2 regions of the Rheinheimera sp. MMS21-TC3 genome follow, and region 2 is predicted to be linked to the other one. Evidence: predicted binding sites of a transcription regulator. Region 2 holds the regulator's gene; the other holds the start of a gene.
The links. Region 2 encodes FNR, which switches genes on or off when oxygen is low (the NO sensors DNR and NnrR bind a similar motif). Its sites were predicted from a motif close to TTGATNTANATCAA; they were not measured.
Positions count from the first base shown of each region.

Region 1: RDV63_RS10575 (HPP family protein) is a predicted target of FNR. The motif match lies at 3,104-3,117, and genes of this name have one in related genera.

Region 1 is NZ_CP135084.1:2,164,822-2,172,327, reverse strand. It holds gene RDV63_RS10595 (type IV pilus twitching motility protein PilT) at 1-175, shown strand, start outside; gene RDV63_RS10590 (PilT/PilU family type 4a pilus ATPase) at 179-1,318, shown strand; gene RDV63_RS10585 (lytic transglycosylase domain-containing protein) at 1,315-2,007, opposite strand; gene RDV63_RS10580 (DMT family transporter) at 2,193-3,056, shown strand; gene RDV63_RS10575 (HPP family protein) at 3,177-3,602, shown strand; gene RDV63_RS10570 (S46 family peptidase) at 3,673-5,829, opposite strand; gene hisIE (bifunctional phosphoribosyl-AMP cyclohydrolase/phosphoribosyl-ATP diphosphatase HisIE) at 5,998-6,618, opposite strand; gene hisF (imidazole glycerol phosphate synthase subunit HisF) at 6,636-7,412, opposite strand; gene hisA (1-(5-phosphoribosyl)-5-[(5-phosphoribosylamino)methylideneamino]imidazole-4-carboxamide isomerase) at 7,394-7,506, opposite strand, start outside.
Region 2 is NZ_CP135084.1:1,683,635-1,691,140, forward strand. It holds gene RDV63_RS08385 (glucosaminidase domain-containing protein) at 1-807, shown strand, start outside; gene RDV63_RS08390 (DUF2987 domain-containing protein) at 809-1,459, shown strand; gene ttcA (tRNA 2-thiocytidine(32) synthetase TtcA) at 1,526-2,446, opposite strand; gene uspE (universal stress protein UspE) at 2,534-3,466, opposite strand; gene fnr (fumarate/nitrate reduction transcriptional regulator Fnr) at 3,563-4,276, opposite strand; gene RDV63_RS08410 (sulfite exporter TauE/SafE family protein) at 4,311-4,985, opposite strand; gene ccoS (cbb3-type cytochrome oxidase assembly protein CcoS) at 4,985-5,194, opposite strand; gene RDV63_RS08420 (heavy metal translocating P-type ATPase) at 5,191-7,506, opposite strand, start outside.

The sequences.
Region 1 (7,506 bases), 480 kb from region 2:
TCGTGAAGATAAAATTGCCCAAATGTATTCGGTAATTCAAACTGGTGCCTCGCATGGTATGCAAACTATGGATCAGTGTTTACTAAATCTAGTTAATCGTGGCTTAGTGTCACAACAAGATGCAGCAGGTAAAGCCCAAGATAAAAATACTTTTGGTAATATGGGTAGGATGTAATTAATGAGTAACTTGACTGATTTTCTTGATAAAATGGTGTCAATGAAGGCGTCTGATATGTTTGTTACCGCAGGGATGCCGGTAGCGGCAAAAATAAATGGTGAAATGACGCCTATAGATGAAACGCCTCTTACCGATGCTGGATCATTAAAACTTGTGTTAGCGGCAATGAATGACAAGCAACAACAAGAGTTTATGACTACTAAAGAGTGTAATTTTGCTATTGCCAATGAAGCCGGTCGTTTTCGGGTGTCAGCATTTTGGCAGCGGGATTGCGCCGGCATGGTAGTACGGCGCATTATTACTCGTATACCCGAAGTAGATGAGCTTGGACTGCCACCTATAATGAAAGAAATTATCATGTCTAAACGAGGCTTGGTATTGTTTGTCGGGGGAACGGGTACCGGTAAATCGACTTCATTAGCAGCTTTGTTAGGCTATCGTAATCGTAATACTAAAGGTCATATTTTAACTATTGAAGATCCAATAGAATTTGTTCACGATCATCAAAAAAGCTTAGTGACTCAGCGTGAAGTTGGCATAGACACCGAATCTTTTGGTTCAGCATTAAAAAGCTCATTGCGCCAAGCGCCAGATGTTATTTTAATTGGTGAGATCCGCAGCCAAGATACGATGGAATACGCACTGTCTTTTGCTGAAACTGGCCATTTATGTATAGCGACGCTGCACGCCAATAATGCTAACCAAGCTATTGATAGGATCATGCACTTAGTACCAAAAGATATGCACCAAAAGTTGCTATTTGACTTATCACTCAACTTAAGGGCTATCGTTGCTCAGCAGTTAGTGCCAACAGCAGATGGTCAAGGCCGTAAAGCGGCGATAGAGGTATTACTAAACTCTCCTTTAGTAGCAGATCTTATTGCTCGTGGCGAAATAGGTGAAATTAAAGCAGTAATGACCAAGTCACGTGAATTAGGTATGCAAACCTTTGACCAAGCATTATTTGATATGTATCAAAGTGGCATTATTAGCTACACAGATGCAATTCACCATGCAGATTCGCCAAACGATTTACGTCTAATGATAAAGTTGCGTAGTGGTGATACTAAAGGGGCTGGCTTTTTATCCGGGGTAACTATACAAGGGTTTGAGCCAGATTTAGATTCAGACGGTAATTAGAAGCCAGACTGATAACGCTTATGTAAAATGTTAACTCGTTTTACATAAGCTTGGGTCTCTGCAAAAGGAGGGATCCCTTGGTGCCGTCTGACTGCTGTGCTACCGGCATTATAAGCGGCTAAGGCTAAATCTATATTATTATCATACTGCTGCAGTAATTTAGCTAAGTACTGGCTACCGGCTTGAATATTTTGGCTTGGCATACTAGCATCAGTTACGCCCAATTCTTCAGCTGTTTTAGGCATTAATTGCATTAAACCAACAGCGCCTTTTTTGGAAACAACACTAGGTCTAAATGCTGACTCAGCATGAATAACAGCGCGAATTAGTGCTGGATCTAAATTATGCTTAATTGCTGCAGAATTAATTAATTGATTATAAGGCCGAATATAAAGTGGCGTAGTAAACCAATTAATATTTGAGTTAGGATCGCAAGCAAAGCAATCATAATACAATACCTTGTAGCTTAGATTTAGAGGCTGTCTATCTGAAAATAAAACAGTGCCATCGGCTTTTTGAGCACTATAAATGGTATACTGTGCTGTCGAATTTGATTTTTTGCTTGGCATCTTTACTGCTGGTGCAGACTTTGATGGTGACAGTTTATGTACAGGTTTTTTATCTTCTTTAGCTTGCAGCATAAGCGAAGTAGTAGCCACTGCGAGCAAAGCAAGATAGCCAAATAGCATTTTAAACAAATAATACCTTACTTAGCATGGTTGATTATGTTTTATTGATATTGCTAACTAGCTTAGTAAAGCACTTACATAGTTAGAACTCAAGCTAGCTGCGATACAATGAATATCCTTTCGTTATAGTCTAGGCTAAAATTACTAACCTATAAATCACATTCTTTTTTCAAAGTTGCTTTATCATGACACTAAGACTAAATCGTACGGTTGTGATTGCTTTTGCCGGAGTGCTATTAGCAATGGCAACTATTCAATCCGGCGCTTCTATTGCTAAACAGCTATTTCCTATAGTTGGGCCTGAGGGCACAACGGCACTGCGTCTTGGATTTTCCGCTATCATATTATGGTTAGTGTTTAGGCCATGGCGAGCTATGCCCAAAGGCCGAGATATGCGTGCCATTGCATTTTATGGTATTTGCTTAGGTGGCATGAATATTTTGTTTTATTTAGCTATAGAGCGTATTCCTTTAGGTATAGGTGTAGCATTAGAGTTTACCGGCCCTTTAGCAGTTGCCTTAATAGGCTCTCGGCGCAAACGTGATTTAATATGGGTTGGTTTAGCTATTGCTGGAATTTTATTACTCTTACCAGATATGCAAGGTGAAGAAGCGCTAGATCCTGTTGGTGTGGTCTTAGCCTTAGCCGCTGGCGCTTGTTGGGCAGGTTATATTTTGTTTGGTAAAAGAACAGGGAGTCAAGCATCTGGAGGCATAACGGTTGCTTTAGGGATGACCGTTGCAGCAGTGTTTTTAGTGCCTATTGGCTTTGTTAGCCAAGGTATGGCAATACTTAGCTGGGAAGTTATTCCCTTAGGCTTTGCTGTGGGTATTTTATCCAGTGCCTTACCTTACTCCTTAGAAATGGTGTCGTTACGTAATATGACTTCACAAAGCTTTAGTGTGCTAATGAGTATGGAGCCAGCAGTGGCCGCATTAGCAGGTTTTTTAATTTTAAGTGAGCAGCTTACTTTATGGCAATGGTTAGCAATATTACTGGTTATTTGTGCTTCTTTAGGTAGTGCATTAACTGCTGAACAGCGGCCATAAATTAGCAGAGCTCAGCCATTGGATAAAAAGAATAGAGTCGATAAAGTTTGATCTATTACAATACTTATAAGTATTAATTATTGGATAATAATAGTTAATTGATGCAAATGGAGAAATCTAATGAAGCATGTTTCAGATTTAATGACTGCAGATCCCTTTTGTGTAGAGCGTGGCGCTAATTTAAAAGATGCCCATGATTTAATGCGCAGTAAAAATGTTCGGCATATTCCTGTTATAGACACTAATGGTGAGCTAGTAGGCATGCTGACACAAAAAGTGTTAGTGGCTAAAGTAATGTCATTAGTAGCCCAATTTGGCGCGGCTGAGTTAGAGCGTAAAGAAAAACAACAGTTAGTTACCGATATTATGCTAACAGATTTTGTCAGCGTATTGCCTAGTACTACTTTACTTGAAGTAACAGAATATTTTGTGACTAATCGCCATGGCTGTTTACCTATAGTAGACGACAGCAATAAGATTAAAGGAATTCTAACCTCATCTGACTTTGTTCGTTTAGCGGTAATTCTGCTGAAACAAAGTACTTAATTTACTAATGTAAACTAGCTAACAAAAAGCCCTCAGCAGAGGGCTTTTTTATATTAAGTATTTAATATCCCTACAGGATATTTAGCTCTTTTAATAAGCTGTCAGCATTATCAATATGCTGCATTTGCCACAGCATAAAGCGTGAGTCTACTTGGATTGAACGGGTATTATCATTATTAAAGTCCCAATCTGAGATGATTGAGTCTAAGGTACCATCAAAGGCTAAACCAACTAGTTCACCTTTACCGTTTAATACTGCTGAACCTGAGTTACCACCAGTAATATCTAAGGTTGCTAAAAAGTTGACTGGTACTGAGTTTAAGCTATCTACTTTATAGTTACCAAATTGCTTAGCAGCAATGGCCTCTAGTTGCTTTTGTGGCGCATTAAACTCACCTTCACCTGTTGCTTTAGCACTAATACCGCGCAGCGTTGTGAATGGCGCCCAAGCATTACCATCTTCATTGCCATGAGCTCGGCCTCTAACATTACCGTAAGTGACACGTAGGGTGCTGTTTGCATCTGGATAGACGGCCTCACCTTGAGATTGCATAAAGGCAATTTTAGCGCGCATATAGTTAGCATAGGCTTGTTGAATTTTACCTGCTAACTCTTCATCTGCCGCTTCTTGCTTTAAGTCTGATTTATATAAAGCAATTGCCGCTTTTACAAAAAAGTCATTACTGGCTTTGTAATCAGCGATAGAGCCTTGCAATAAAGCTTGACGGTTAGCTAACGAAGTCAATCCGGTAGCATTATACCAACTATCAATTAATGCGATTAATTGCTGTTGGCTCATATTATCTTTAATACCCATAGCTTTATCAAACTCAGCATTACGCTGCTTTTTGTTTTGGCTGGCATACTTAGTTAAATTATGCAGATCAAAGGCTTTTTCAACATTGACATCAAAATTACGCTCCATACCCGCTATAAAAGCTTTATAACGTGGGAAATCACGCTCTTGATAGCCAGCTTTACGCTGTGCATTTGGTTTAGTATTTTCGTGAGTTAAACGATGTAAAGCGCGGGCTAAGCCTAATAATCGCGGTGTAGCATTGTTTAATAAATATTCTGCTCGATTTTGTTCATGCCGTTTTTTTAATAGCGTTTCAATTTCGGCTAAATCTTTAGCATAGGCTTTCTTATTGCTACGGCTACTATTAACCCATTGGGTTAAGGCTTGGTGCTGTGCAGTTTTACGCTGTAAAAAATCGCTATTAGCAAAGCTATCTAGCATGCCTTGACGATTTTTCATGTAGTTATTTAAGCCGGCTTTACGACTAGCATATTTTAATTCAGCATCTTTATTATTAGCCGTTTCGCGGGCAATAATATCTAGGCTATCTTTAAACTGCTGAACTGTATTTGGGTAGCTCCACTGGAATGTTTCGCTAACTTCGCTTGGTAAGCGGTGACGGTTAGTACGCCCAGGGTAGCCAAGTGCCATAACAAAATCGCCATCATTTAGGGCATCGGTGGCAATTTTTAAATGATAATCAGGTGTGTAAGGCACGTTATCTACACTATAGTCAGCAGATTTGCCTTCAGGGCTAACATAAGCACGATAGAAGCTATAATCACCGGTATGACGTGGCCACATCCAGTTATCGGTATCACCACCAAACTTACCTACACCAGAAGGGGGAGCATGGACTAAACGTACGTCTTTAATTTCTAATTGTTTAATTAAGTAATACTCTAAGCCACCATAATAAGATGCCACAGTACAGCGATGACCAGCATCTTGTTCGCAGTCGGCTACTAAGCTTTTTTCATTAGCTTCAATAGCGTCTAAGCGTTTCTTACCGCTTAGCTTAGCGGTTTTAGCATCAACAACTTTGTCAGTGACATTATCTACCGCTTTTGTAACAAAAATTCGGCTGCCTGGCGCCGCTGATACTTCATCACTAAAGCTGTTAGCTAAAAAGCCATTAGCTAATAAGTCATTCTCTGGCGTTGAGTTATGAGCAATGCTGCCATAAACACAGTGATGGTTAGTCACCACTAAACCCTGATCTGAAACAAAAGATGCAGAGCAACCGCCTAAACTTACGATAGCGCCCATTGGAAATTCGGTTAGTTTAGTTAAACTCGCAGGGTCTAGCGCTAAACCTGCAGTTTTTAATTTATCAGCAATTTCGGGTAATTGCTGTGGCATCCACATGCCTTCATCGGCAATGGCAAAGCTGCTGGCTAGGGCTAGCATAAGAAGTGTTTTTTTCATGGTTGCTCTTCTAGTTGTAATGTTAATGGAATAAAGCCTGTAATCAGGCCTATAGTCCATGCCAGAGTAGGGGCTTGTCAATATGCAGACAAAGCCTGTTACATTTAATTTAGCCAGATGAGCAATTTTTAACGAGGAACAGCAGGATAAAACAAGGTTTTGCTATGCTTAACCCGATTTTTGCCGCTGCTGTAGTACCTGTATTACATCATTTAAAGCTAAGTCTTGGCTGCGCAGTAACACCAATAAATGGAAAATTAAGTCTGCCGCTTCGTTTTTTAATTCTTCGCGATCGCCAACCGTGGCGGCAAGTGCGGCCTCTACACCTTCTTCACCCACTTTTTGCGCCATTCTTTTTACGCCACTGGCGAATAAACTGGCGGTGTAACTGCTGGTTATATCGCCGTTTTGTCTTGCAGCTATTAGTTGTTCTAATTGATATAAAAAACTCAACTGCGGGCTGTTCTGGTTGTTATCGGCCCAGCAGCTTTCATTACCTAAATGGCAAGTCGGCCCCTTAGGCAGGGCCAGCACTAATAAGCTATCGGCATCACAATCTGCGGTAACACTGACTAAATGTAAAAAGTTGCCTGAGCTTTCGCCTTTACACCATAAGCGTTGTTTGCTGCGACTATAAAAGGTGACCTTTTTACTATTTAAGCTTTGCGCTAGTGCTTCAGGGCTCATATAAGCCTGCATCAACACCTTACCTGAAACAGCGTGCTGTACTATGGCGGGGAGTAGTTGATTTTCAGGCCAGTTAAGCTGACTTATTTGCTGTTTATTCATGCTAAACCTTATTTCTTCTAGATTGGGCGAATGCTAATGCCATCGGCAATTAACTTGGCTTTTAATTCTGCAATGCTAATTATGCCTTTATGAAAAACGCTAGCAGCAAGGGCAGCATCGACATCGGCTTGCTTAAATACATCTGTAAAGTGCTGCAAGGTGCCGGCACCGCCACTGGCAATTAGGGGCACTTTACAAAGCGGACGTAAACTTTGTAATTGTGCGATATCGTAGCCTTGGCGCACACCATCTTGGTTCATGCAATTTAAAACAATTTCACCAGCACCGCGTTGCTGCACTTCAAGTAACCAGTCGCGAGTAAGCCATTGGGTTTTCTGCGTCCGGTTTTCATCACCCGTAAATTGAAATACCTGATATTGGCCAGAGTCTTGATCAAAAAAGCTATCTATACCGACGACGATACATTGGCGACCAAAAGCTTGGCTTAATTCGCTTATTAGCTTAGGGTTAGCTAAAGCTGGGCTATTAATTGAGATTTTATCTGCGCCCATTTCTAATATTTTAGCGGCATCAGCAAGGGTTTTAATGCCACCAGCAACACAAAACGGAATATCTATTACCTTAGCAATACGTTGCACCCAGCTTTTATCAACAGTACGGTTATCGCTTGATGCGGTAATATCATAAAACACTAGCTCATCGGCACCGGCTGCGGCATAACGTTCGGCCAGTGGTACTATATCGCCAATAATTTCATGATTACGAAACTGCACGCCTTTTACGACTTTGCCATCGCGAACATCTAAACAAGGGACTATCCGTTTTGCCAGCATTGTATTGCCTCCGTTAGGCTAAATTTGCCCTCTAACAAAGAGCGACCCAAAATAACACCGGCTACGCCACTGCCTATTAAGGCTTTAATATCAT
Region 2 (7,506 bases):
ATGAGTCCTTTTACAGAATTAGAATCGATAAAAGAACTTAATTCGTTAGAAGAATGGCACCAACCCAGCCGTCTAGCAGCTCTTAGTCAAGCCGATAAAAAGAAACTATTACAACGCCTTGCTTATACTCAGCCATTACCAGCAAAGCAGACGCTACCAGATTTTAATGCTTTTACAGACACAGCAGAGAAAAAAAAGGCATTTTTTGCCTATTTACGGCCTTATGTAAAACGAGAAAATGCCAGGCTACTTAGCCTAAGATCACAACTGTTAGAAATAACAAAAAAACAAAATAAAGGCCTAAAGCTAAGTATTACCGACTCTGCTTTTATTTATAGTTTATATGATGAATTTAGAATGGACGCGATACAAATAGATCAAACAAACTTAACTGAACTATTAAGTCGTGTCGATATCATTCCAGAAAGCTTAGTGTTAATGCAAGCGGCAAATGAATCAGCTTGGGGCACAAGCCGTTTTGCCATAGAAGGCTTTAATTTTTTTGGCCAATGGTGCTTTAGTGAAGGCTGCGGTCTAGTACCTGCTTCGCGTAATGAAGGGCAGTTTCATGAGGTTACTAAGTTTCGCAGTGCAGCTGCTAGTATTAGCAGTTATTTTTATAATTTAAATACTTTTCATACCTATCAATCACTGAGAGATATCAGAGTACAATTGCATAAAGCTAATAAACCCTTGCGTGGCGAGGCATTAGCAGCAGGATTAGGGGCTTATTCTGAACGTGGCGATGAATATATTGCAGAAATTAGCAGTATGATCCGATATAACCGTAAATTTTTGGAACAATAAAATGTACAAATTCTTTATGCTTGTGCTGCTATTTGCATTCCCTGCACAGGCAACTTTAATGATTAGCTACGATAGTTTGTATCGTAAAATGAAAACACTGCAGCAACCAGAATACAGTGATTTAACCTTAGCTTTTTTATTAACCAATACTGAGCGCAAAACTGAGTGTCGTTATATTGATTTACGCTTGATAAGTGATCTACATAATATCGAACTTTATTTATCCGCTAATGGAGAAATTAGCTTGCCCTTTGATGAGGCACTTAAAGACAGTAAAGCCAGATTAGTGTTACAGCAGGCAGATAATCATGCTCGTTGTGAGCTTACTTTAGTGCTACGCAGCAGAATGCCGTTAGCTGCAACTATCCAACAGCAACAGCTTATACATTATCAACAGCAATTTAGGTTAGTTTTAACGGATTTAGCCGGTAGCGTGAGTAAACGTTGGCTACCTGAAGTAAAAGGGCTAATAGCCGTATTTAGTAATACTGTTAATCCAAGTGAAATAGTTAGCCAATTATCGTCAGAACAACAAGCTGTTACTCAATGTAAACAGAATCGTTGTCAGATAGACTTAACGACAATAACTGCTAGTGAAGCACAGTGGACATTTGCAGAAAAGCCTGTTTATTTATTACCGCTAATGCAATAGTTAAAGTCAATATATAGCCAGTAAAAGGACTCTTTACTGGCTGAATACTTAAGTTAAGCGGTTGTATTAGTTTAAAGCTATATACTGTATATCTGAGACAGGCTCTGCGTCATCATTAGCTTCAAAACCAACTGGAATGGCAGAGATACTTGGCTTATCAAAAGCGATATCGCCCTCACTAATAGCGGTTTCTTTACTTAAATTAGCAAAATCAAATAAATTTCTATCCACCATGTGAGATGGCACTATGTTCTGCATAGATTGAAACATAGTTTCAATTCTGCCCGGAAAGCGCTTATCCCAATCTGTCAGCATCTCTTTTACCACTTGGCGCTGTAAGCCATCTTGCGAACCACATAAGTTACACGGAATAATAGGGAAAGCTTTAGCTATTGAATATTTCTCTATATCTTTTTCTTTACAATAAACTAAGGGTCTAATAACCACATGTTCGCCATTATCGCTAACCAGCTTAGGAGGCATAGACTTCATTTTGCCGCCAAAAAACATATTTAAAAATAGGGTTTCTAAAACGTCATCGCGGTGATGGCCTAAGGCAATTTTGGTTGCGCCTAATTCTTTAGCTGTACGGTATAAAATACCGCGGCGTAAGCGTGAACATAATGAACAGGTTGTTTTACCTTCCGCAACTTTATCCTTAACAATTGAATAAGTGTCTTCGTTAACAATAAGGTATTCAACTCCTAACTCGCTTAGATAATTAGGTAATACCTCTTCCGGAAAACCAGGTTGCTTTTGATCTAAGTTGACAGCAATGATGCTAAATTGAATTGGTGCAGACTTTTGCAGGTTAAGTAAAATATCTAACATAGTGTAAGAGTCTTTACCACCAGACAGGCAAACCATGACCTTATCGCCATCTTCAATCATATTAAAGTCGGCAATCGCTTGGCCTATATTACGCCGTAAGCGCTTATGTAACTTATTAAAACTATATTGTGCTTTGGTTTGCGCTGCGTGAGTCATAATTGTCAACCTAAATCTAAAATGGCGCACATTATAACTAAGGCAACGCAAATACCAAAGTATCCCAGCATTAAAACAGGGTTAAGTTTAGCTTTTCTGTAGTGGGCTAATAAAATCAGCTGGTTTTACTGCAAGAACATCACAGTCTAACTGGTCAATAACATGCTCTGCTGTGTTGCCAATAATTGCCGCTGAAAGACCAGTACGACCTATAGTGCCAATAACCACCATCAGGGCATCATACTCTTTAACAATATTAGGAATGGCATCCTCTGGCATGCCTTCAATTACATGGCATTGTTCAGCTGGTATATCAAATTGCTGGGCTAGTTTAGCGACAGAGTCAATGTGATGTTGCTTCATAGACTGACTGTATTCTTGTGGATTAAATTCGGGTATTTCAATGGCAATATTAACGGGAGTACCAGGGAAGGCATTAACCAAATGCACTTTAGCATCAAGCAGCTTTGCCACTTTAACCGCTTTACTAATAATACGTTGGTCAAGATTAAAGTGATGCTCCTGCTCGCTACCGGCGTGTACAGCCGCAATAATATTGCGGCGTTTAGGCCACTCATATTCTTTAATTAGTAATACAGGGCAGGGGCACTTGCGCAAGATATGCCAGTCAGTTGGCGTGAAAATCATCGACTTCAACACATCATGGTCATGGGTTCCTTTAACCACTAAATCAATTTGTTGCTCAATAGCGGCATGGACTATAGCTTCAAAAGGGCGATTATGCCAAACCACTAAAATTTCTATATCTAAATTATCGGTATTTTGCTTATTAATTAATTGCTTTATCCAATCTTCTCTATCAGTAATGACGGCTTGGCGCATAGCTTCACGCTCTGTACCAGATAGCATAGTTGTCAATTCATAAGAAAAGTCATATACCGCTAAGAACACTGTTAAGCGACAAGCTTGAAGCTTAGCAAGTTGTATTGCGCGATTAAGCGCTTTTTGTTGCTCAGCGGCAGGATCTAACACTACTAACACTTTGCTATAAGCTGACATCTTTGACTCCTAATCATAAAACACCTAATAGTATTTACTTTTAGTATAGCCACTCGTGTTACTTTTGCTGGTAAAAAAAATTGATATTAAGCTAAATTAGCACCGTGCAGATAAGGATGCCAGCTCGGTTAACTGGTTGAGATTAATAATTTTAATTAATTTACCGTCAACAGCGATAAGTTGTTCTTTATTTAACTTACTTAATAAACGACTAACTGTTTCTACGGTTAAGCCTAAGTAGTTGCCTATATCACTGCGGGTCATGGTTAGCCTAAACTCTGTACCAGCAAAACCTCGACTAGCATAACGTTGCGATAGTTGTTTAATAAAGCTTGCGAGCTTTTGTTCAGCAGACTTATGATTTAACAACAGCATCATTTGTTGATCTGCTTGAATATCTTGGCTCATCAAGCGCATCATTTGTTGTCTAAGCCTAGGAAGTTGGCCTAATAATACATCTAGATTAGTGAGAGGGATCTCGCATACCATAGCTGTTTCTAAGGCTTCTGCATAACTTGGATGATGTTGGCTATTAAAAGCATCAAAGCCAAGAATATCACCAGGTAAATGAAAGCCCGTAATTTGTTGTTCACCTTGATTGGTTAGGGTAAAAGTTTTAAACGTACCAGAACGTACAGCAAATAAGGATTTTTGTGGCATACCTGCTTCAAATAGCATATTGCCTTTATGAAATGGTTTTTTGCGTTGAATAATATCGTCAAGTTGGCTCATTTCAATTTCATTTAATGAAAAGGGTAAACATAACTGACTAAAACCACAGTCCTGACACTTTAATACAGACTTTTGCATGCTAGCCCCTTAGAAATTCACCTAGGTTATAAGACTAAATAAATAGACGTGCCGCTGCAAGCCATATTGTATAAACACCATAACAGGCTAATATAAATGCTGTTATGTATCTTAGGGTTAAATTGTTTTTTATCTGAGTTAACTTTTGTGCAGCAATACCTGAGAGTAAGATAGCCGGTAGAGTGCCTAAACCAAAAGCAAACATCACCATAGCTCCCGAGCTAGCACTACCGCTTACTAAGCTCCAACTTAAGGCACTATAAACTAAGCCACATGGTAGCCAGCCCCAACATAAACCATATAAATAAGCTTTTTTAGTCGAGTCTAAGGGTAAACAATGTTTAGTAAGAGGTTGAATATGGCGCCAGATCCCTTGGCCTAGTTGTTCTAATTTAAGCAAGCCAAACCAAAGTTTACTGATGTAAAGTGCCATAGCAATTAATAAGCAACCTGCTATTAAGCGCAACCATAACATAGAGCCACCAGCAACTTGCATAGCACTAGCGCCAAAATAACCAACAGCAGCGCCAAATAAGCTATAAGTAGACAGCCGGCCCAAACTCAATATAAATTGTAACCAAAGCCTTCGTTTCAGATTTGCGTTTGGCATTGCTAGTTGTAAGGCGGCGACTATACCACCGCACATGACTAAACAGTGGCCACTGCCTATAAAGCCGATTGCTATAGCCGCAATCAGATCACTATTCATTAATTATTCGACTGCTTGTTATTAGCAGTGCTCTTAGTAGCGGTATTGTTTTTGGGTTTTATGTCTGCGTTGTTATCATCAAATAAGATACTAAAACCTTGTTTTTCAAGATCATCAAATTGGCCTTTACGTACTGCCCAAAAAAATACCGTTAAACCAAACACAACAAAAACAATGGCAATTGGAATTAAAATGTAAATTACATTCATTTTTTTAATAGCCTTAAAGAGTTTGATACAACTAACAATGAGCTAAAGGACATACCTAGTACTGCGATATAGGGTGAAACAAAGCCGGCAACAGCTAAGGGTATTATAATGAAATTATAGCCAACAGCCCACGCAAGGTTTTGTTTAATTCGCCGTTTAGCAATAGTACTGCCCGTTAATAAAGTCGATAACAAACTAAGATCGGGTTTTAATAATACCACATCTGCTTGGTTTTTAGATAAGTCTGTGCCGGACTCTAGTGCAACAGAAACATGAGCGGCATGAAAAGCGGGGCTGTCATTAACACCATCACCTAACATCATAACCTTATGGCCTTGGGTAACTAAATTTTGAATTTCTGACACCTTTTGTTCAGGTGAGCAGCCTTTAAACATGAGGTCAAAACCCAGTTGTTGTTGTAATTGTTCGGCTTGGCTAGAACTATCACCGGTTAACATAATTAATTGATAATTATCTGCTTTAAGCTGTTTTAATAAGGCTGGGATTTCAGGACGCAGCGCATCTTGCAGGCTAATGCTAGCTATTAAACGCTGCTCTATACTGACATATACCATAGCATCAGAATAAATATCGACATTACAGAATTTAGCACTGCCTACTTTAATCTGTTGCTGTTGATAAATAGCACTAATACCGCCACCAACAGTGATATTAATGTCTGTTAAATTAAGAGGCTGCACATAATGTTCAGCAAATGCCTTGCCTATAGGGTGTTCTGAATTCAGTTCTAGATTAGCAATTAAATTTAATAATTGTTCACGGCTGTAACTGTCGTCGATTAAATTAACCTGGTTTAGTGAAAATTGACCCTGAGTTAAGGTACCGGTTTTATCAAAAACAATATGAGTAATTTCGGGCAAGGCATCTAGTGCTTCACTATTTTTAACTAAAATACCTTGTCGATTTAATTGGGCTAAAACACAGGTTACAGCAGTAGGCGCAGCTAAACTTAACGCGCAAGGGCAGGTTGCAACCAACACGGATAAGGTAACCCAAAATGCCCGATCGGCATCTAACCAAAAATACCAAAGTACAAAAGTTAACACCGCAATAATTAACAGCTTTTCAATAAAGTTTTGCGCCAGTTTATCGGTTTTTTGTAGTAAAGCGGGCTTTTGACTAAAAGTACGATACTGCAACGCAATAATTTGTCCTAAACGTGAACTGGCTAAGCCGGAGCTAACTTTAACTTGTAGCAAACCGTTATGATTTAAACTGCCCGCTAGTACAGTGTCATGACAAGATTTATCTATAGCACGATATTCACCAGTTAGCATTGACTCATCAACAGTACTGTTACCACTAACGACTTGACCATCTGCAGCTATAGTTTCGCCTGGCCTAACTAAAATTATATCGTTAGGATTTAAGCGCTTGGCAGATACAATACTAGGCTCACCTGCAACCATTAAAGTGGCGCTTATTGGCATGATTTTTAATAAATTACTGGTGGCATCTCGTGCTTTTGCTCTAGCGCGGTATTCAAAAAACTTGCCTAGTTGCAATAAAAAGGTAAACATACACACCGATTCAAAATAGACTTCACCGGTATTAAATATAGTGGCATAAGCTGAAGCGCCAAAAGTATAGTAAATAGCTAAGCTTACTGGCACATCCATATTTAACTGACGGCTTTTTACACTGCGCCATGCACTATGTAAAAAAGGCACTGCAGCATAAGCCACTACAGGTATAGTTAGTAATAGACTAATCCAGCGTAAATAACCTTGATGTGATTGTTCAATACCAGTGTAGTCACCAAAGTATAAACCAAAGGCTATCGTCATTACCTGCATCGAGATAATGCCAGATACCGCTAAGCGTTTTAAATAAAGATTAAGTTCTTGCTTAAAACTTTGCTCTTCTGCATCAGCAATAAAAGGGCTGGCTTTATAGCCTATGTTTTGTAGAGCTGTGATTATATGGCTAAGCGGCAAGCTGTCGGCTTGCCAAAGTAAATAACAACGTTGAGTAGTAGAGTTAACATTTACTTTGGCTACCTCAGAAAATTGGCGTAACTGTTTTTCAATTAACCAAGCACAAGCAGCACAACTAATACCTTCAATAGATAATTCAATTTCTGTTAAATCGCCATGCAGCTGGCTAATATCGGCAAGTACATCAGCAGAGTCATAATGCTCGAGTTCATTTTTAATAGCATCAGGTAAGGGGATCGCTTTAGCTGCGGGTTCAGTTCTAAAGCGATAGTAGTCAGCTAAGTTACTGTCAATGATGGTTTGAGCGACAGCTAAACAGCCCGGGCAACAAAAGTCCCGCGCTATATCATCAAA